One region of the Herbaspirillum sp. 1130 genome, then DNA from elsewhere that is predicted to be linked to it. Evidence: predicted binding sites of a transcription regulator. Region 1 holds the regulator's gene; each other region holds the start of a gene.
The links. Region 1 encodes sigma-54, which starts transcription at its own class of promoters, with help from an activator protein. Its sites were predicted from a motif close to TGGCANGNAANCTGCTTT; they were not measured.
Positions count from the first base shown of each region.

Region 2: the regulator sigma-54 is predicted to act here: its motif matches at 1,707-1,724, upstream of urtA (urea ABC transporter substrate-binding protein).
Region 3: the regulator sigma-54 is predicted to act here: its motif matches at 1,564-1,581, upstream of hmpA (NO-inducible flavohemoprotein).
Region 4: the regulator sigma-54 is predicted to act here: its motif matches at 1,899-1,916, upstream of glnA (type I glutamate--ammonia ligase).

Region 1 is NZ_JAFICQ010000008.1:108,413-113,179, reverse strand. It holds gene JOD78_RS27345 (SDR family oxidoreductase) at 1-3, shown strand, start outside; gene JOD78_RS27340 (UbiX family flavin prenyltransferase) at 90-692, opposite strand; gene grxD (Grx4 family monothiol glutaredoxin) at 715-1,026, opposite strand; gene JOD78_RS27330 (hypothetical protein) at 1,188-1,334, shown strand; gene raiA (ribosome-associated translation inhibitor RaiA) at 1,397-1,759, opposite strand; gene JOD78_RS27320 (RNA polymerase factor sigma-54) at 1,912-3,402, opposite strand; gene lptB (LPS export ABC transporter ATP-binding protein) at 3,541-4,284, opposite strand; gene lptA (lipopolysaccharide transport periplasmic protein LptA) at 4,287-4,767, opposite strand, start outside.
Region 2 is NZ_JAFICQ010000005.1:17,170-21,936, reverse strand. It holds gene JOD78_RS21600 (sensor domain-containing diguanylate cyclase) at 1-354, shown strand, start outside; gene JOD78_RS21595 (ferritin-like domain-containing protein) at 515-1,342, shown strand; gene urtA (urea ABC transporter substrate-binding protein) at 1,778-3,031, shown strand; gene urtB (urea ABC transporter permease subunit UrtB) at 3,205-4,767, shown strand, end outside.
Region 3 is NZ_JAFICQ010000001.1:943,321-948,087, reverse strand. It holds gene JOD78_RS04115 (hypothetical protein) at 1-94, opposite strand, end outside; gene hmpA (NO-inducible flavohemoprotein) at 310-1,503, opposite strand; gene norR (nitric oxide reductase transcriptional regulator NorR) at 1,676-3,253, shown strand; gene JOD78_RS04100 (hypothetical protein) at 3,394-3,576, opposite strand; gene JOD78_RS04095 (dodecin) at 3,987-4,214, shown strand.
Region 4 is NZ_JAFICQ010000001.1:1,641,316-1,646,082, reverse strand. It holds gene JOD78_RS07240 (response regulator transcription factor) at 1-320, shown strand, start outside; gene JOD78_RS07235 (response regulator) at 321-1,049, shown strand; gene JOD78_RS07230 (rhodanese-like domain-containing protein) at 1,065-1,526, opposite strand; gene glnA (type I glutamate--ammonia ligase) at 2,027-3,442, shown strand; gene glnL (nitrogen regulation protein NR(II)) at 3,639-4,712, shown strand.

The sequences.
Region 1 (4,767 bases):
TGAGCCGGTTTATATTCGCCAGATGAAGAAATGGCCGCAGTGATGAGCTGCGGCCATTTTTTTGCACGAACGTAATAAAGGCTAGCGCATCACTCTGTGCCGCCCTTCATGCCCTGCCACTCCGGCGTCAACTGCATGGAAATCCCGAACATGTCCAGTACGCGTCCCAGCGTGTGGTCCACCATCTCTTCCATGGAAGCAGGGCGCTGGTAGAAGCCGGGCAGGGGCGGGAAGATCACGCCGCCCATTTCGGTGACGGATGTCATGTTGCGCAGATGGGCCAGATTGAACGGGGTCTCGCGCACCATCAGCACCAGCCGGCGGCGTTCTTTCAGGACCACATCCGCAGCGCGGGTGATGAGGTTGTCGGACAGTCCATGCGCTACGGCGGCCAGGGTCTTCATCGAACAGGGCGCCACCACCATGCCGGTGGAGGCGAACGAGCCGCTGGCGATGCAGGCGCCGACATCGCGCACGTTGTGCACCACATCGGCCAGCGCTTCCACATCCTTGCGCCGCATGTCCAGTTCCTGGTGCAGATTGAGCACGCCAGCTTCGGACACCATCAGGTGCGTTTCCACCTGGCCATGCTTGCGCAGATGCTCCAGCAGCCGCACGCCATAGATGGCACCGGTGGCACCGGTGATCGCAACGATCAGGCGCTGGCGCGGCTGGCTGGAAGAACTGCTCATGAGTCAGTCAGGCAAGTAAAACTCAGCCCTTGATCAGGGTCTGCAGTTCGCCGGACTCGTACATCTCGGTCATGATGTCGGAGCCGCCGACGAATTCGCCCTTCACGTACAGCTGGGGAATGGTCGGCCAGTTCGAGTATTCCTTGATGCCCTGGCGCACGTCCGGGCTTTCCAGCACGTTGACGGTGACGATGTTCTCGGCACCGCTGGCCTTCAGCAGCTGGATGGCCTTGCCGGAAAAGCCGCATTGGGGGAACTGTGCAGTGCCCTTCATGAACAGCACCACGGGGTTTTGGGTCACGGTTTCTTTGATCCAGGATTGGACGTCGCTCATGGCTGTGCCTTTAAAAATGGGATTGCCCGACATTATAGGGAAAAGCCGGCGGGCGCGTTGAAATCGCCTGCATGCGGGTGGCCTGTCTGAACGGGCAAAAAATTGCATCGAGGAAATTATTTATATCGTATGCAAATTCTTGTGTTGAAGATGAGGGTGCCGTGAAGACATTCAAGCCGTCCCTTGCCTCATCGTCAGCAGCGGCGGTGGAAAAGTTGCTTTACGCAATGATTTATATCTTTTCCACAGGCTTGGCCAGTTCGGCGGCCGGAAATGAAAAAGGGCGCTTGCGCGCCCCTTCCTCATGAAATCCGGCTGGCTTTCTCAGCAGCCTTGCGGCTGCGAGGCAGCTTGCCGAGGGTGTCCTGGCTTATGCCGCTCCGGCCACCGCATCCTCCGGCGTTTCGTCCGGCAGGCGCTTGGCCATGGAGTGATGCTCCTGCAACTTGTCCTTGTGCTTGATGACCTGGCGATCGAGCTTGTCGATCAGCGTGTCAATGGCAGCGTAGAGGTCGTGTGCGATGCTTTCCGCATGTAGATCCTTCCCCTTGATGTGGACGTTGATTTCCGCTTTTTGGCGCTTTTCCTTTTCTGTGAGTTTATCTACGCTCAGGATCACGCTGACGTCGATCACGTTGTCGAAATGGCGCTTGATACGCGAGAGCTTGCTTTGCACGTATTCCCGGATGGCGGGGGTCAGTTCGAGGTGGTGTCCACTGATGGTCAGATTCATACAAGACTCCTATCGTGAAGTCACTGGAGGTTCGTGCAATCGATCCTGCTGCAGCTGTACCACGGGCACGGTCTTCGTGTCGGATGGCGCGGGCATCAGTAGGATGCTTGCCTGAACACAGCAACGGTACTGCAGAAAAACTGAGGAAAAACTCAGAGGGACTTGCGGAGATTGACCGGCGGAATCTTCAACACTTCGCGGTATTTGGCGACTGTGCGTCGCGCGACCACCATGCCTTGTTCTGCCAGCATATCCGCAATCTTGCTATCGGATAATGGGGTCTGCGGGTTCTCGGCTCCTATCAACTGTTTGATCAGCGCCCGTATCGCGGTGGAGGAAGCTTCACCTCCGGTTTCAGTCGCGACATGGCTACCGAAGAAGTATTTCAACTCAAACATTCCATGCGGAGTGAGCATGTATTTCTGAGTCGTCACGCGAGAGATGGTGCTCTCGTGTAGACCCAGTGTATCAGCAATTTCACGCAGCACAAGGGGGCGCATGGCCACTGCCCCATGTGAAAAGAAGTTTCTTTGACGTTCCACAATAGCCTGCGCGACGCGCAAAATTGTATCGAAACGTTGCCGCATGTTCTTGATGAGCCACTTGGCTTCCTGCAACTGCGACGACAGCGAACCTTCTCCCTTGGCTTGCTTCAATGCACTGGCATACATCGCATTGACGCGCAGCTTGGGCATGACCTCATGGTTGAGCATGACCTGCCAGCCGTTCTTTGTCTGCTTGACAATCACGTCCGGCACCACATAGTCCGAGGCATCACGCGCGAATTCCGCACCCGGATGCGGACGGCACTGGCGGATCACGGCCTGCGCTTCACGCAGGTCTTCGTCATCGCAATCCAGTGCCTTCTTGATCTTGTTGAAATCGCGCTGGGCAAACAGCGGCAGGTAATCCTCCACGATCCTCAGCGCCAGCTTGCGCGTCACGAAGGGAATCTTGGGCAGGCGGCGGATCTGCAGGGCCAGGCATTCGCCGGCACTGCGCGCACCGACACCCGCCGGGTCCAGGCTCTGCAGCAGCTTGAGCGAAATCGACAGCTCTTCCATGTCGATGCCCAGCTCTTCGGGCAGGCGCGCGTGGATGTCTTCCAGCGGCTCTTCCAGATAGCCGCTCTCGTCCAGCGCATCGGTGAGCAGTTCCAGCAGCGCACGATCACGCAGGGTGCGTGCGGTCACGCGGATCTGTTCCAGCAGGTGTTCGCGCAGGGTCAGTTCGTGCGCTTCGAGTTGCGGGCGGGCATCATCATCGTCTGGCGACTTGCCGCTGCGCGCGACGTCGTCGAAGCTCCAGTCGGCATCCCCCGTGACACCGGCTTCCGGCGCGTTGTCCTGGTAGTCGAAGCTGGAATCGCCATCGCTGGCGGCCGGGGCCGCTTCGCCGCTGCCTTCGTGACTGGTTTCGGCAACGCCGCTGGAGGGCGAACTGGAGACCGCGCCATCGGCCAGCAGACGTACCGAATTGTCGAGCGCGTCGTCGAGGCGTTCCAGCAGGGGATTATCGGAGAGGATCTGTTCCAGTTCCTGGTGCAGTTCCAGCGTCGACAGTTGCAACAGTCTGATCGACTGCTGCAGTTGCGGCGTCAATGCGAGGTGCTGCGAGGTACGTAACTGGAGCGACTGTTTCATCTGTCTTTCTGAAAGCGGCGTGGCCCGCTGGTTGCTCTGCCGGTCGTTGCGTATTGCGTATTGCGTATTGCTTGTTGCGTATTACGTGATGTGCACTCTGTATTTCTTCAAGCGTATCGGGCAAGCCGACTGCACCGCTTACATGCGGAAATGCTCGCCCAGATACACGCGGCGCACCGACTCGTTGGCGATGATCTCTTCCGGATTGCCGCTGGCCAGCACCGTGCCCTGGTTGATGATGTAGGCGCGATCACAGATGCCCAGCGTTTCGCGCACGTTGTGGTCGGTGATCAGCACGCCGATGCCGCGTTCCTTCAGGAAGCGCACGATGCGCTGGATCTCGATCACGGCAATCGGGTCGATACCGGCGAACGGTTCATCCAGCAGCACGAAGCGCGGATCGGTGGCCAGTGCGCGGGCGATCTCGACGCGCCGGCGTTCACCGCCCGAGAGCGACAGCGCCTGGCTTTCGCGCAGCTTCTCGATCTGCAGTTCGTGCAGCAGGTTGTTGAGGCGGCCTTCGATTTCATCGCGCGAGAGCGGCTTGCCCTCTTCCTGGCGCAGTTCCAGCACGGCGCGGATATTGTCTTCCACCGTCAGCTTGCGGAATACCGACGCTTCCTGCGGCAGGTAGGACAAGCCCATGGTGGCACGCTTGTGGATCGGCATGCGCGAAATGGACGCGCCATCGAGGTCGATCTCGCCACCATCGGAGGGCACCAGCCCCACGATCATGTAGAACGAAGTGGTCTTGCCGGCACCATTCGGGCCGAGCAGGCCGACCACCTCGCCGCTGCGCAATTCCATCGAGACATCGCGCACCACCTGGCGCGCGCCATAACTTTTCTTCAGGCCGCGAACGACCAGCGAGCTGGCTATCATTGTCACTGGTCCTTTCCGCTGTCGCGACGCGTTGCAGGCTGCGCAGCGTTGTTCTTGCCCGCGGGCTGGGCCGGCGCGGTGCTGCCTGCCGGCGGCGGATTCTTGGGCTGGATCACCGCAGTGATGCGGCCTGCGCCCGGCTTGCTCTCGCCGGTGGCGGTGTTGTTCACGGAATAGAATTCGGCGCGGCTGTCATAGGAGATGAATTCGCCGTTGACTTCATCGGTGATGCGATCGCCGTCCATGCGCTGGATGTGCGCGCGCTGGAACAGCTTGGAGATTTCGGTCTGCTCCGAATACTCGATGCGCTCGGCCTGGCCTTCGATCCACAGGTTGGGACCGCCGTCACGCTTCTGGCGGAAGTTGGCCAGCGCGCCCGGGGCCGCATACAGCACCGCATTTTCATAACCGTACTGGTCGGTCGTCAATACCACGCGGCCGGCCTTGATGATCAGCGTGCCGCGGGTCATGACCACGTTGCCG
Region 2 (4,767 bases), on a different contig from region 1:
GACGAATGCCTGCGCATCGTGGCGCGCGTGCTGCAGAAGAGTTCGCGCCGCGCTACCGACCTGGTAGCACGCTATGGCGGCGAGGAGTTCTGCGTCATCATCGCCGAGAGCGATACCGCCCATGCCCTGCAGCAGGCCGAGCACATCTGCCAGGCCATCTTCGAACTCAAGCTGCCGCATGCCGATTCGCCCTTCGGCTACATCACGGCCAGTATCGGCGTGGCCTCGCTGCAGCCGGATGAGCACACCAGCGCCGAACAACTGCTGCGCGTGGCCGACCAGGCGCTGTATCACGCCAAGTACCAGGGCCGCAACCGCGTGGTGCTGGGCAGTGACGCGACCAGCAACCTGTGATCGGGTAGAGTCGCCCGGACCGGTCCACCTGACGAAATGCTGACGTCGCGCGACGCTTTGCAAAGTTGCGTCAAGACGCCGGCGGCGGCCCTGAACCAATGTCATCGCGCTGCATCATATCGCTATGCCCACCATCACTTTGAGAAGAGAGGTATAGCAGATGAACCCGAGTCGCCAAGAAAAAAAACACTGGACCATCGATGACATCGACCTGAGCCGCATCGACCGCGAGCGGGTGCGGCAGAATGAAGACCTGTTCTACCTGGTGGCCTGCGCTTCCTTCGTCGAAAGCGGTTCCGACCTCTACACCCACAACCTGGTGGAATTCTACAAAGGCGATGCCGAGGTCGAGACCTGGTTGCGCGAGCAATGGGAACAGGAAGAGCTGCAGCACGGCGCGGCCCTGCGCGCCTATGTCGAGCATGTCTGGCCGGAGTTCGACTGGCCGCGCGCCTACCAAGGCTTCCTCAACGAATATTCGCAATACTGCAAGGTCGAGCTGCTCGAACCGACACGGGCCCAGGAGCTGGCCGCGCGCTGCGTGGTCGAGACCGGCACCTCCACCTATTACCGGGCGCTGGCGCGGGCCACCGACGAGCCGGTCCTGAAGCACCTGGCCGGGCTCATCGCCAATGACGAGGTCAATCACTACAAGCATTTCTACCAGTACTTCCGCCGCTATCGCCGCGAAGAAAACATCGGCCGCTCGCGCGTCTTCGGCACCCTCAGCCGCCGCACCCTGGAACTGAAGAGCGAGGACGCCGATTGCGCCATCCGTCACGTGGTGATGGTGTACAAGCCGGAACTGGCCGCCGATCCGGCGCGCGTGAAGGAACTGGCCTCGCGCATGAGCCGTACCGTGCGCGTCAATCTCAAGCCCGAAACCACCATCAAGATGATCATGCGGCCGCTGGAGTTGCCGGTGACCCTGCAGAACATGATCGAATTCCCCTTGCGCCAGTTCATGCAGCACGTGCTGCTGCGCTGATCCCGCGCCGGAGGGTGGTCCGCCAGGACCATCTTCCGGCCCAAGCGCCGGGCAGGCACCGCAATGGATCACGCCGCCTGCTGCCCCATCGTTCAGGATGTGCTCACTATTGTGAACAATCTGTCTCACCCCTCAGGAAGTTGATCCACTTGCCGCAAACCCGCCTCCACTGGCGCTTTGCGCGGCGCACCAAGATCGCGCACCGCCGAGCGCCAGGCTGGTGAGTGTTGCCGCAGCGACATGGGACTGTCGACAATGGCGCTCGGCTTTGGTGCGCAATCCTGGCGTGCCTGACAACATTCTTCCCGCACCGTGCCCCTCCCCGCCCCGCTTTGATGCAGCCCGCAGGCCCTTGGCGGGGCATTGGCACGCAATCTGCTAAAGCGACTGGGCAGTGAAAAAAATCTTCCAAAACTTTTCTCGAGGGAGCACCACATGTCACGTCGTACCGTACTGAAAGCCACCGCTCTGGGCGCATTCGCACTGGCCGCATCCTCCTGGCTGCCTTCGGCCTTCGCTGCCGACACCATCAAGGTCGGTATCCTGCACTCGCTGTCGGGCACCATGGCGATTTCCGAAACGTCCCTGAAGGACGTGGCCCTGATGACCATCGACGAAATCAACGCCGCCGGCGGCGTGATGGGCAAGAAGCTCGAACCGGTGGTGGTCGACCCCGCCTCGAACTGGCCGCTGTTCGCCGAAAAGGCCCGCCAGCTGATCTCCCAGGACAAGGTCTCGGTAGTCTTCGGCTGCTGGACTTCGGTGTCGCGCAAGTCGGTGCTGCCGGTCTTCAAGGAACTGAACAGCCTGCTGTTCTACCCGGTGCAGTACGAAGGTGAAGAACTGGAGAAGAACGTCTTCTACACCGGTGCTGCCCCCAACCAGCAAGCCATTCCCGCCGTGGAATACCTGATGTCCAAGGAAGGCGGCGGCGCCAAGCGCTTCGTGCTGCTGGGCACCGACTACGTCTATCCGCGTACCACCAACAAGATCCTGCGCGCCTTCCTGCACAGCAAGGGTGTGAAGGATTCCGACATCGACGAGGTCTACACCCCGTTCGGCCACTCCGATTACCAGACCATCGTGGCCAACATCAAGAAGTTCTCCGCAGGTGGCAAGACGGCCGTGATCTCGACCATCAACGGCGACTCCAACGTGCCCTTCTACAAGGAACTGGGCAACGCCGGCCTGAAGGCGACCGACGTGCCGGTGGTGGCATTCTCGGTGGGTGAAGAAGAACTGCGCGGTGTCGATACCAAGCCGCTGGTGGGCCACCTGGCCGCCTGGAACTACTTCGAATCGGTGAAGAATCCGGTCAACACCGCCTTCATCAAGAAGTGGAAGGAATACGCCAAGGCCAAGAACCTGCCCAACGCCGATACCGTCGTGACCAACGACCCGATGGAAGCCACCTACGTCGGCATCCACATGTGGGCACAGGCCGTGGAAAAGGCCAAGTCCACCGACACCGACAAGGTGATCGCCGCCATGGGTGGCCAGACCTACAAGGCACCGTCGGGCTACACGCTGGAAATGGACAAGACCAACCACCACCTGCACAAGCCCGTCATGATCGGCGAAATCAAGGCGGACGGTCAGTTCAACGTGGTCTACAAGACCAAGACCACCATCCGCGCACAACCCTGGAGCCCGTACATCCCGGGCAACGAAAGCAAGCAGAAGAACTAAGCTTGCGGTTGTTGTAGTTCATGGCGTTCTTCGGAGCGCCTTCCGTACGCCGCCGGACGGCGTATGGAAGGCGCTCCGTCCGCCGCAATGCATCTCCCTCCACAAGAAAACCGCCCGACGACTCGCCCCGGCCACCGCATTGACCGGCCCGCGCTTCGAGGCGCACACCGACCATGAAACCAGCCATCCAGTTCCTACGCGGGCTGCTCGCGACCTGGCTTTGCGTCCACGCCCTGGGGGCGTTCGCAGCCATCGATCCGGCCCTGCTCAAGCCCCTTGGCGGAGACGACCCCGACGCGCGCATCGACGCCGTCAACCAGATTGCCGCGCTGGCCAATGAAGACGCGCTCAAGATCCTCAACGCCTTGAACAGCGACGCGCTCTACGTCACCCCCGCCGGTGACGTGCTCATCGTCGACGACGCGGGCAAGGCGTTCAATCCGGCCAATGACCAGACCGGCCCGGCGCCCGATGACGCCGAAGGCATCACCGTCAACAACCGCCTGCGCGGTGCTGTCGATGGCGCGCTCTCGGGCCTGAAGCTGCTCTCACCGCAGCGCGACCAGCGCCTGGCCGCCGCCGGTGAATTGCTCAAGAATGCCGACCCGGCGCAGATCCCGCTGATCGAAAAAGCGCTCGCCAAGGAAAGCGATCCGCAGATCAAGGACGTGCTGCAGCAGGTGCAAGCCACCGCCAACCTGCATTCGGCCGACCCGGCGGCACGCCGCGCGGCCGTCAAGAAACTGGCCGAGACCACCAATGCCTCGTTGAAGCCGGTGCTGGAAAACATGCTGGCCAAGAATCCCGATGGCTCCTACGTCGAAGCCGATGAAGGCGTGCGTATCGAAGCAGTGCGCACCCTCTCCGCACTGGACCGCCACCTGGCCATCGTCGACTTCGCCGGCAAGCTGTTCTATGGCGTCTCGCTGGGCAGCGTGCTGCTGCTGGCCGCGCTGGGCCTGGCCATCACCTTCGGCCTCATGGGCATCATCAACATGGCCCACGGTGAGCTGCTGATGATCGGTGCCTACACCACCTACGTGTGCCAGCTGGTGTTCCGCAAATTCTTCCCCGGTGCCATCGATGCGTATCTGGTGGTGGCACTGCCGGCCGCCTTCATCGTGGCCGCAGCGGTTGGCATCGCGCTGGAGCGCCTGGTGATCCGCTGGCTCTATGGCCGTCCGCTGGAAACCCTGCTCTGCACCTGGGGCATCAGCCTGATGCTGATGCAAGGTGTGCGCTCCATCTTCGGTGCGCAGAACGTGGAAGTGGCCAACCCGAGCTGGATGTCGGGCGGCGTGACCGTGCTGGGTTCGCTGGTGCTCTCCTACAACCGCATCGTGATCGTGTTCTTCGCGCTCTTCGTGGTGTTCGCGGTGTGGCTGATCCTGAACAAGACGCGCCTGGGCCTGTTCGTGCGCGCCGTCACCCAGAACCGCCGCATGGCCGACTGCGTGGGCGTGTCCACCGGCAAGATCGACATGATGACCTTCGGCCTCGGTTGCGGCATCGCCGGTCTCGGTGGCGTGGCCCTCTCGCAGCTGGGCAACGTCGGTCCCGACCTGGGACAGGGTTACATCGTCGACTCCTTCATGGTGGTGGTGCTGGGTGGCGTGGGCCAGCTGGCCGGGACCGTCATCGCAGCCTTCGGCCTGGGCGAAGTCAACAAATTCCTGGAACCGATGGCCGGTGCCGTGCTGGCCAAGATCGCCATCCTGGTCTTCATCATCGTATTC
Region 3 (4,767 bases), on a different contig from region 1:
TCACGGCGCAGCGGACGATCTCCAGGTCCAGTGCTTCCAGTTCCTGGGTCAGTTCATCGGGAGTGTGGCGCTCGGCGCTCAGCTTTTCGCTCATGGCGGTCTTTCGGAGGAGGAGGGGAGTCCTCAGGATAGCATTTGCTGCAACGCGGAAAACTTGTCGAAGATCAATCTTTCAGGGATTGCCAGCGCGAGGCAGGTAAATTTTGCAAAGAGCTTCACGCTGCTGCAGCATGGCGCTCAGACGGAACAAAAGGGCGATGGCGGATCGCCCGCCATCGCCCCTTCAGCGCGCCTTTCGGCCAGACAGGATCACTCCAGCGCGGCAGCCGGACCGAAGAATTCATATCGGCTCTGAGCCGCCGGTACACCCAGCGCGCCCAGCGCACGCTTGATGGCTTTCATGAACGGCTTGGGGCCGACGAAGTAGGCGTCCACGTCCCGCGTTTGCGGTAGCCATTGCTGCAGCAGAGCCGCATCGATGAAGCCGGTGGCGTAGGGGGCCGGATCGCCTGCGCGCGCCCGTTCATAGCAGAAATGTGCCTGCAGTTGCGGGTGTTGCGCCGCCAGTTCTTCCACCTGACGGCGGAAAGCATGCACGCCGCCATGGCGCGCCGCATGGATGAAATGTACCGGGCGACCGGTCGGCAGCGCCGCTGCCAGCATGGTCATCATCGGCGTAATGCCCACGCCGCCGCTGATGAGCACCAGCGGCTTGTCACTGGCCGTGAGCGTGAAGTCGCCGGCCGGCGGGAACAGTTCCACCACCGCGCCCACATGGATCTCGTCGTGCAGATGGCGCGAGACCTTGCCCTCGGCTTCACGCTTGACGCTGATGCGGTATTGCAGCGGCTGCCCCTGCTGGCGCAGCGGGGCCGACAGCGAATACTGGCGGCGCTGTTCCAGTCCGTCCACCACCATGCGCAGGCCGATGTACTGGCCCGGCTCAAAGTCCAGCAGCGCGCCGCCATCCTGGGGCATGAAGTAGAAGGAGGTGATCTCCTCGCTCTCGGCCACCTTGCGCGTGACCACGAAATTGCGCGCACCGCGCCAGCCGCCTGGCGCGGCGGCCTTGGCGTCATATTGCTGGCGTTCGGCGCCGATGAGGATGTCGGCCAGCTGGCCATAGGCGGCAGCCCAGGCATCGATGACGGCATCGGTGGCGATCTCCGCGCCCAGCACTTCACGGATGGCACGCAGCAGGCAGTCGCCGACCATCGGGTAGTGCTCGGGCTGCACCTGCACGGCGACGTGCTTGTTGATGATCTGCGCGGCCAGCGGGCCCATTTCTTCCAGGCGATCGATATGCCGCGCGTACATCAGTACGCCATTGGCCAGCGCACGCGGCTGGTCGCCGCTGGCCTGGTGGGCGCGATTGAAGAGGGGATGAACCTGTGGGTAGTCGCGCATGAGCATCTTGTAGAAGTGCGTGGTCAGCGCCTCGCCGCCCGATTCGAGCAAGGGGACGGTGGATTTGACGATGGCGAGTTGGGCATCGGTAAGCATGCGGGACCTTTCTGTTGGAAGCGGTGGAGGAAGTGCCGGAATGTCCGGGACCCTCTTGCTATTACAAAAGGCGTGCCACTTTCGAATGCCAATAAAATCAGTAGCTTGCAAGCGGTTGGTGTATTTATGACCTGTGTCATAATGACCAATCAATCTTCCTTTGGAAGTCAATATGACCTCAAAAGTCCTGCTCGACGCCTTGCTCCCGCTGGTAGCCGACCTGTCGCGCCAGATCGATGACCGCGAGCGCTATCGCCGCCTGCTGCAGACCTTGCGCACGCTGTTCCCCTGCGATGCTGCAGCCTTGCTGCGACTGGAGGGCGAGCTGCTGGTGCCGCTGGCCATCGACGGACTTTCCAGCGATACCTTGGGCCGCCGTTTCCGCATCGCCGACCATCCGCGCTTCGGCGTACTGCTGGCCAATCTCGGGCCGACACGCTTTCCTGCCGATTCAAGCCTGCCCGATCCCTACGACGGTCTGGTCGATGGCTTGAATGACGCCCATTCCGGCGCGCTGGAAGTGCACGATTGCATGGGCTGTGCGCTCTCGGTCAATGGCCGCCCGTGGGGCTTGGTCACGCTGGATGCGTTGGGTGCAGGGCGCTTCGATGGTGTCGACATGGCCTCGCTGCAGGCTTTTGCGGCGCTGGCGGCTGCCACCGTTCATGTGGCCGAACGCATCGACGACCTGGCCGCCGCTGGCGAACAGGCACGCCAGCGCGCCGAAGCCTATCGGCTGGGGCTGGAGGAGAGCCAGGGCAAGCGCGAACTGATCGGCCAGAGTCCGGCCCAGCAACAGCTGCTGGACGAGATCCGCATGGCCGCCCCCAGCGACATGACGGTGCTGGTCACCGGCGAAACCGGCACCGGCAAGGAACTGGTGGCCCACGCCCTGCATGCAGCCTCGCCCCGTGCGCACAAGCCCATGATCAGCCTGAACTGCGCAGCCTTGCCCGATACGCTGGTCGAAAGTGAATTGTTCGGCCACGTGCGGGGGGCTTTCTCGGGAGCGGTTGCAGACCGTCGCGGCAAGTTCGAGATGGCCGATGGCGGTACGCTGTTTCTGGATGAGGTCGGGGAGCTGCCGCTGGCGGTGCAGGCCAAGCTGCTGCGGGTGCTGCAGAGCGGGCAGCTGCAGCGGGTCGGTTCAGATCGCGAGCACCGCGTGGACGTGCGCCTGATCGCTGCCACCAACCGGGACCTGGCCGAGGAAGTGAAGCGCGGCCATTTCCGCGCGGATTTCTATCACCGCTTGTCGGTGTTCCCGATCCGCGTGCCGCCGCTGCGCGAGCGCGGGCGCGATGTGCTGCTGCTGGCCGGATATTTCCTGGAGCAGAACCGGGCGCGGCTGGGCTTGTCCAGTCTGCGCCTGGCAGCCGATGCCCAGCGCGCACTGCTGGACTACGCCTGGCCCGGCAACATCCGCGAACTGGAACACCTGATCGGGCGCAGCGCCCTGCGCGCCCTGGCATCGCAGCCAAAACGACCCGCCATCCTGACGCTGGATGCGGCGGCGCTGGAGTTGGGGCATCCCGCCCGCCCGCTAGCCTCGCCTGACACTGCGGCGAGCGCACAAGCTGAACCCGCGCAGCCGGGCGAAGGCCTGCGTGCAGCCGTCGAGCGCTTCGAGCGCAAGCTGGTCAGTGAGTGTCTCGAACGCCATGGCGGCAACCTGGCCGCGACGGCGCGGGAGCTGGGGGTGGACCGGGCCAACCTGAACCGGCTGGCCAGACGTCTCGGACTGCGTTGAGCCGAGGGGAGGGTGGTTTACGGTCGATATGAAGAAAAAGAAAAGAAAACGGCCGGAATCCGTCAGGGCAGGCTGCCCATCATGATTCCGGCCGTGGCGGCGTGAAGCCTGGTGTCAAAAAGCCAGAGCGGAGAACAGCCTCAGGCGTCTTGACGCTCCACATCCAGTTCTGCCAGCTGGCCGCGAATGCGGATCGCCGTCAGGTTGCGGGCGGCAGCGGCATCGTCGTTGACGTGTTGCAGGTCTTCGGGCGGTGCGCTGATGACCTTCACGGGTGCGCCTGCGGGTGCAGTGACGGTAACGCCGGGGTTGAGTTGCGACATGATGATCTCCAAGGGATGAAAATCTCGTGCAGGCCCGCCGGAACGGATCAGGGCGGGCAGGGCAGCTATACGTTATATGAACGTTTTAGCAAGCCAGATGATGCAATATTAGCCGGTTTGGTTGCGCTGCAACAGGTATTGAGCGGCTTAAATTTTTGTAGGAAGACACGCACTGTTGAAGACCGGCAATCCTTGTTTTGCGGCAATGGCAGGGCGGCTCCGGGTAAATTTGCTGCGAAGCAAAAAACGAGTTGATCTGATCGGTCGTCTGTCCTGCGCGGGATGGCTTTCCCACCTGCTGTCCTACGCAAGCTGCTGGCGTTGGCCGATGCCGTCCGCCCAATGGCCCGGCTAGGCTATCGGTTCGCCTCATCGTCCGATGAGCCCATCCCCATCAGGAAGGAGTTCCCATGACCGAACGCAAGCAAGACAATTCCAACACCTACAAGATCATCGAAGTCGTCGGCAGCTCGCCCAACGGCACGGATGAAGCGATCCGCAATGCCCTTGCCGACGTGGCCAAGACTGTCAAGAACGTGGACTGGTTCGAGGTCACGCAATGCCGTGGCCATGTGGAAAATGGCAGCATCGGCCATTTCCAGGTGGGCTTGAAGATCGGTTTCCGCGTCGAATCCTGAGCGATCAAGGCCGATGCCATGGATGAGGGATACAGGCAGGCAATGCGCATCGCCAGCGGATAGCGATGTTCAATTTGCGTCTGAGGCATCGGCTCGTTAAGCTGAAAACTCTTCGCACCCTGCGCCCTGAACCCTCGATCCAGGGCGTTTCAATGACGGCACCTTGAGCCGCTTTTTCCCGTAAATCATTTAGCCATTCAGGTAGCTCATCTGGCGGTGCAGCGTGGCGAGCTCTTCCGTGATTGAAGAGCGCAAGCCGGCTGTGCGATGCCGGCTTGTTGCTTTATGGTGATCGTCGATGCATTGAGGCGTGGGCTTTTTCGCCGCGCTGCAACAGTAGGATTCATCCTACGCCATCTCAGGCCGCTGTCCGATAGTGAGCGGATCTGCCGATCCGTATAACGTAATCATCGGCGCTCAAAAGACTGTCCAGTCCAACACAACAACAAGGACGTGTTTTCGCCCCGGCCCCCGGATCAAGCCACGGCCAGGACGAAGACCTATGCGATGCGACGAGCCAAGGGTGCTTTCCATCTCAGGTGCTTTCACACAT
Region 4 (4,767 bases), on a different contig from region 1:
GCACCATGACCCGCGAGCTGGCCATCATGCAGGCCGCCGAAGCGGCCACGCGCAGCCAGCCCGAAGTGCGCCCGCCGCGCCGGCGACCGCGCGGCACTGACGTCTCGCCGGACTCGCTGTCGGACATGCCCAGCCTGTCGCCGCGCGAACGGGAAGTCCTGCGCTGCTGCCTGGACGGCATGTCGGTCACCGACATCGCGGAAAAATTCGCACGCAGCGTCAAGACCATCAGCGGGCAGAAGCAATCGGCCTTCCGCAAGCTGGGCGTGCGCAGTGACAACGAACTGTTCAAGATCGAATACCAGATCAAGGAGCTGTAAATGCCGCACCAGAGGGAAAGCGCCACTACCGGGCAACGTGAACCGGCCGTGCTGCTGGTCGATGATTCCGTCACCATTCGTTACGCCATCCAGAACCGCCTGCAGCGGCTCGGCTGTCAGGTCGATTGCGTGGCCGATGGCGGCAGCGCATTGGCCGCCATCCGGGCGCGGCCCTACGGGCTGGTGCTGCTGGATTGCTTCCTGCCCGACATTCCCGGTCAGGAAGTCGCCCGCCAGGTGCGGCAGCTGGAACAGACGCAGCGCCAGCGTCCTTATACGCCGCTGATCGGCATTTCCGCCGAAACCGATGCCCTGCATGTGCAGCGCTGTCTGGACAGCGGCATGGACGGCATGCTTCCCAAGCCCTTGCAGACCCAGGCCATCCGGCGCCTGCTGGCCCTCTGGTGCGATCTCGACAATGAGGAGGATGGCCAGGCCATGACGCCTGAACAGGAATATGGACAGGATCTGGACCGGCTCTTCCTGCAAACCACCCGCAACGATCTGGCGGCGCTCGAACAGGCCAGCCTGCAGGGCGACAGAGGAAGGATGGTGCAGCTCGCACATCGCATGAAGGGAGCCGCCCTGACCATGGGCCGGCTGGAACTGGTGGCGCTGCTGGATTGCGTGGAAGAAGCGCTGCGCGCCGAGGCCGATGGCCAGGCCGCCATCAGCCTGCTGCTGCAGTCGCTGGCCAGTGCCCTGCAGGCGCGGAGCCTGCAGGCCTGATTCCGTCCGATTCGTTCAGGCACCCACCCACGGCAGGCCGGCCTTGCACCAGCCCTCGATGGTCTTGCGGTGGCCGTCGGCGTCCTTGTTGCCTTCAAAGCCTTCCAGGATATCGAAGCACTGCGTGTAGCCGTTTTCCGTGGCCAGCTTGGCGGCATGCTTGGAACGCACGCCCGAGCGGCACAGGAACAGCAGCACTTCACCGGGCCGGGCGACTTCCTGCAGTTGTTCGAGGAACTGCGGATTGGGCTTGCCCTCGGGGTAGAGATTCCATTGCACGGCCAGATGCTGTCCGGACGGGATCTGGACCACGCCGACCCAGTCACGCTCGGCGCGGGTGCGCACGTCGACCAGCTTGATGGCGGGATCGGACTGCAGCAGGGCCAGGGCTTCCTGCGGGGTCACGGCACCGGCATAGGGCAGTTGCCCGTCGGTCGCGCGTTGGATGGCAGTGCTGAGAATCGAATCGTTGCTCATGGGTAAAGCCTCTGAAGAAGAAAGAAGCGCGTACAAGGAAGCGCAGGAATGCCGGTGAAAGCCCCTGAAGCGCAACGAAGCCAGTGAAGGCAATGTGCACCCAGGGGAGATGATTTTAAACAATATAAACAGTTAGGCAATTTTCCCAAGCTGGTGCACGCATGGCAGTTCATCCGGGGGCTGCCCCAACACGGCGCATGCGCTATAGTGGTGCAATTCATATCCAAATCCACGAATATGCATTTTATTGGTGCGTTATTGGTAAATCGCACTAAAATAATGCATATCTGCAGTGCCTCTGCACCGCGCGCAGCGCCCCAACTGGCGCGTCCTCCCTAAAAACTTCCATTATTGGCGCACCCGAAAGGTTGGTGGCATGGAATCTGCTATCATCCGCGACTGAGTTCGGCGCAAGACCGTTGTATCAAATGCAAAGATCCAGTCGCAGAAAACGGCTCAACACCCCAATTTATACTACTTCCTCGTTTTAGGAGATTCGCATGGCAAGGACGGCCGCAGAGGTTTTGAAGATGGTGAAGGACAACGAAGTCAAGTTTGTCGACTTCCGTTTCGCTGACACCCGTGGCAAGGAACAGCACGTTTCCGTGCCTGTTTCGCATTTCGACATCGACAAGTTCGAATCCGGTCACGCCTTCGACGGTTCGTCGATCGCCGGCTGGAAGGGTATCGAAGCCTCCGACATGCTGCTGATCCCGGACCCGAACACCGCCAACATCGACCCGTTCATGGAAGAGACCACCCTCTTCATGCAATGTGACGTGATCGAGCCGTCCGACGGCAAGGGCTACGACCGCGATCCGCGCTCCATCGCCAAGCGCGCTGAAGCCTACCTGAAGTCCTCCGGCCTGGGCGACACCGCCTACTTCGGTCCGGAACCCGAATTCTTCATCTTCGACGGCGTCCGTTGGGGTGCTGACATGTCCGGTTCCTTCGTCAAGATCGACTCCGAAGAAGCTTCCTGGAGCACCGGCGCCAAGATCGAAGGCGGCAACTCCGGCCACCGTCCGACCGTCAAGGGCGGCTACTTCCCGGTTCCCCCGGTCGACAGCTTCCAGGACATGCGTTCGGAAATGTCCCTGATCCTGGAATCCCTGGGCATCCCCGTCGAAGTGCACCACCACGAAGTTGCTGGCGCTGGCCAGAACGAACTGGGCACCAAGTTCTCGACCCTGGTCGAGCGCGCTGACTGGACCCAGACCCTGAAGTACGTGATCTGGAACGTCGCCCACACCTACGGCAAGACCGCAACCTTCATGCCCAAGCCGCTGGTTGGCGACAACGGCTCCGGCATGCACGTGCACCAGTCGGTCTGGAAGGATGGCAAGAACCTGTTCGCTGGCGACGGCTATGCCGGCCTGTCCGAGTTCGCGCTGTACTACATCGGCGGCATCATCAAGCACGCCAAGGCCCTGAACGCGATCACCAACCCCGGCACCAACTCGTACAAGCGTCTGGTCCCCGGCTTCGAAGCTCCGGTCAAGCTGGCCTACTCGGCCCGCAACCGTTCCGCTTCGATCCGTATCCCGCACGTGGCGAACCCGAAGGGCCGCCGCATCGAGACCCGTTTCCCGGATCCCCTGGCCAACCCGTACCTGTGCTTCTCGGCCCTGCTGATGGCCGGTCTGGATGGCGTGCAGAACAAGATCCACCCGGGCGAAGCTGCCACCAAGGACCTGTACCACCTGCCGCCGGAAGAAGACAAGCTGATCCCGACCGTCTGTGCTTCGCTGGATGAAGCCCTGGAGCACCTGGACAAGGACCGCGAGTTCCTGACCCGTGGCGGCGTGTTCACCGACAGCATGATCGATGCCTACATCGAGCTGAAGATGCAGGAAGTCCAACGCTTCCGCATGACCACGCACCCGATCGAATTCGACATGTACTACTCGCTGTAATCGAATCCGCATCCGGAGAAAAAGGGGAAGCTTGCTTCCCCTTTTTTTATGCGCGGCGCACCGCCTGCTGCAGGGCAGTGCGCCCGAAAATTGCTAGTCAAAACAGATCCAGTACAACATCCGCCGCGGCAAGCCTTTGCAAGATGCAGCCAGACCGGCACGAGACGACATGACCCCAGGCATCAAGAATCCTCCCATGAAGACACCGCTCCCATCCCTCGATGGCCTCGACCTGCTGGCCTCGGCCGTGATCATCCTCGATGCCAATGGCGGCATCGTCTACGCCAATGCCGCCGCCGAGAACCTGCTGGAGAGCTCCTTCAAGGTGCTCTCGCAGCAGAAGCTCTCGGAGCTCTTCCTCAATGGCAAGGAGCTGACCGCGCTGTTCTACCAGGCCATCGAACACCAGTTCGCCGACAAGCGCCTGGACCTGGTGCTGGAGCGTGCCAACCGCGAGCCGCTGCAGGTCCACACCATCGTCACGCCCCTGGACAGCACCGACTGGCCGGTGCTGCTGGAGCTGCGCGAGAACGTCCAGCAACTCAAGCTGGACCGCGAAGAGCGCATGTTCGACCAGAGCCAGGCCAACAAGGAACTGATCCGCAACCTGGCCCACGAGATCAAGAATCCGCTGGGCGGTATCCGTGGCGCCGCCCAGCTGCTGGAGCTGGAGCTGCCCGAGCGCCACCTCAAGGAATTGCGCGAATACACCCAGGTCATCATCAAGGAAGCCGACCGCCTGCAGACCCTGGTGGATCGGCTGCTGGCCCCGCACCGCCACCCGCACATCGTGGGCGACGTCAACATCCACGAAGTCTGCGAACGCGTGCGCAGCCTGGTGATGGCCGAGTTCCCGCAGGGGCTGACCATCAAGCGCGACTATGACCTGTCGATCCCCGAATTCCGGGGCGACAAGGAGCAACTGATCCAGGCCGTCCTGAACATCGTCCACAACGCAGCGCAAGCGCTGGCCGACCGCATCCGTGCCGGTGATGGCGAGCTGATTCTGCGCACGCGCGTCTCGCGCCAGGTGACGCTATCCAAGGTCAGATACCGGCTGGCACTAGACTTGCATATCATCGATAACGGTCCGGGCATTCCTCCCGACATCCAGGAAAGAATCTTCTATCCGCTGGTGTCGGGTCGCGAGGGAGGCAGCGGACTGGGGCTGACCCTGGCGCAGACCTTCGTGCATCAGCACATGGGTGTCATCGAATGCGACAGCCGGCCCGGTTGTACCGATTTCAGAATACTTATACCGCTGCCGTGAGCATGGCCGCAGGCGGCGCGCCAAAGCCGAGTGGATGCAGAGCATCCGGTCCACC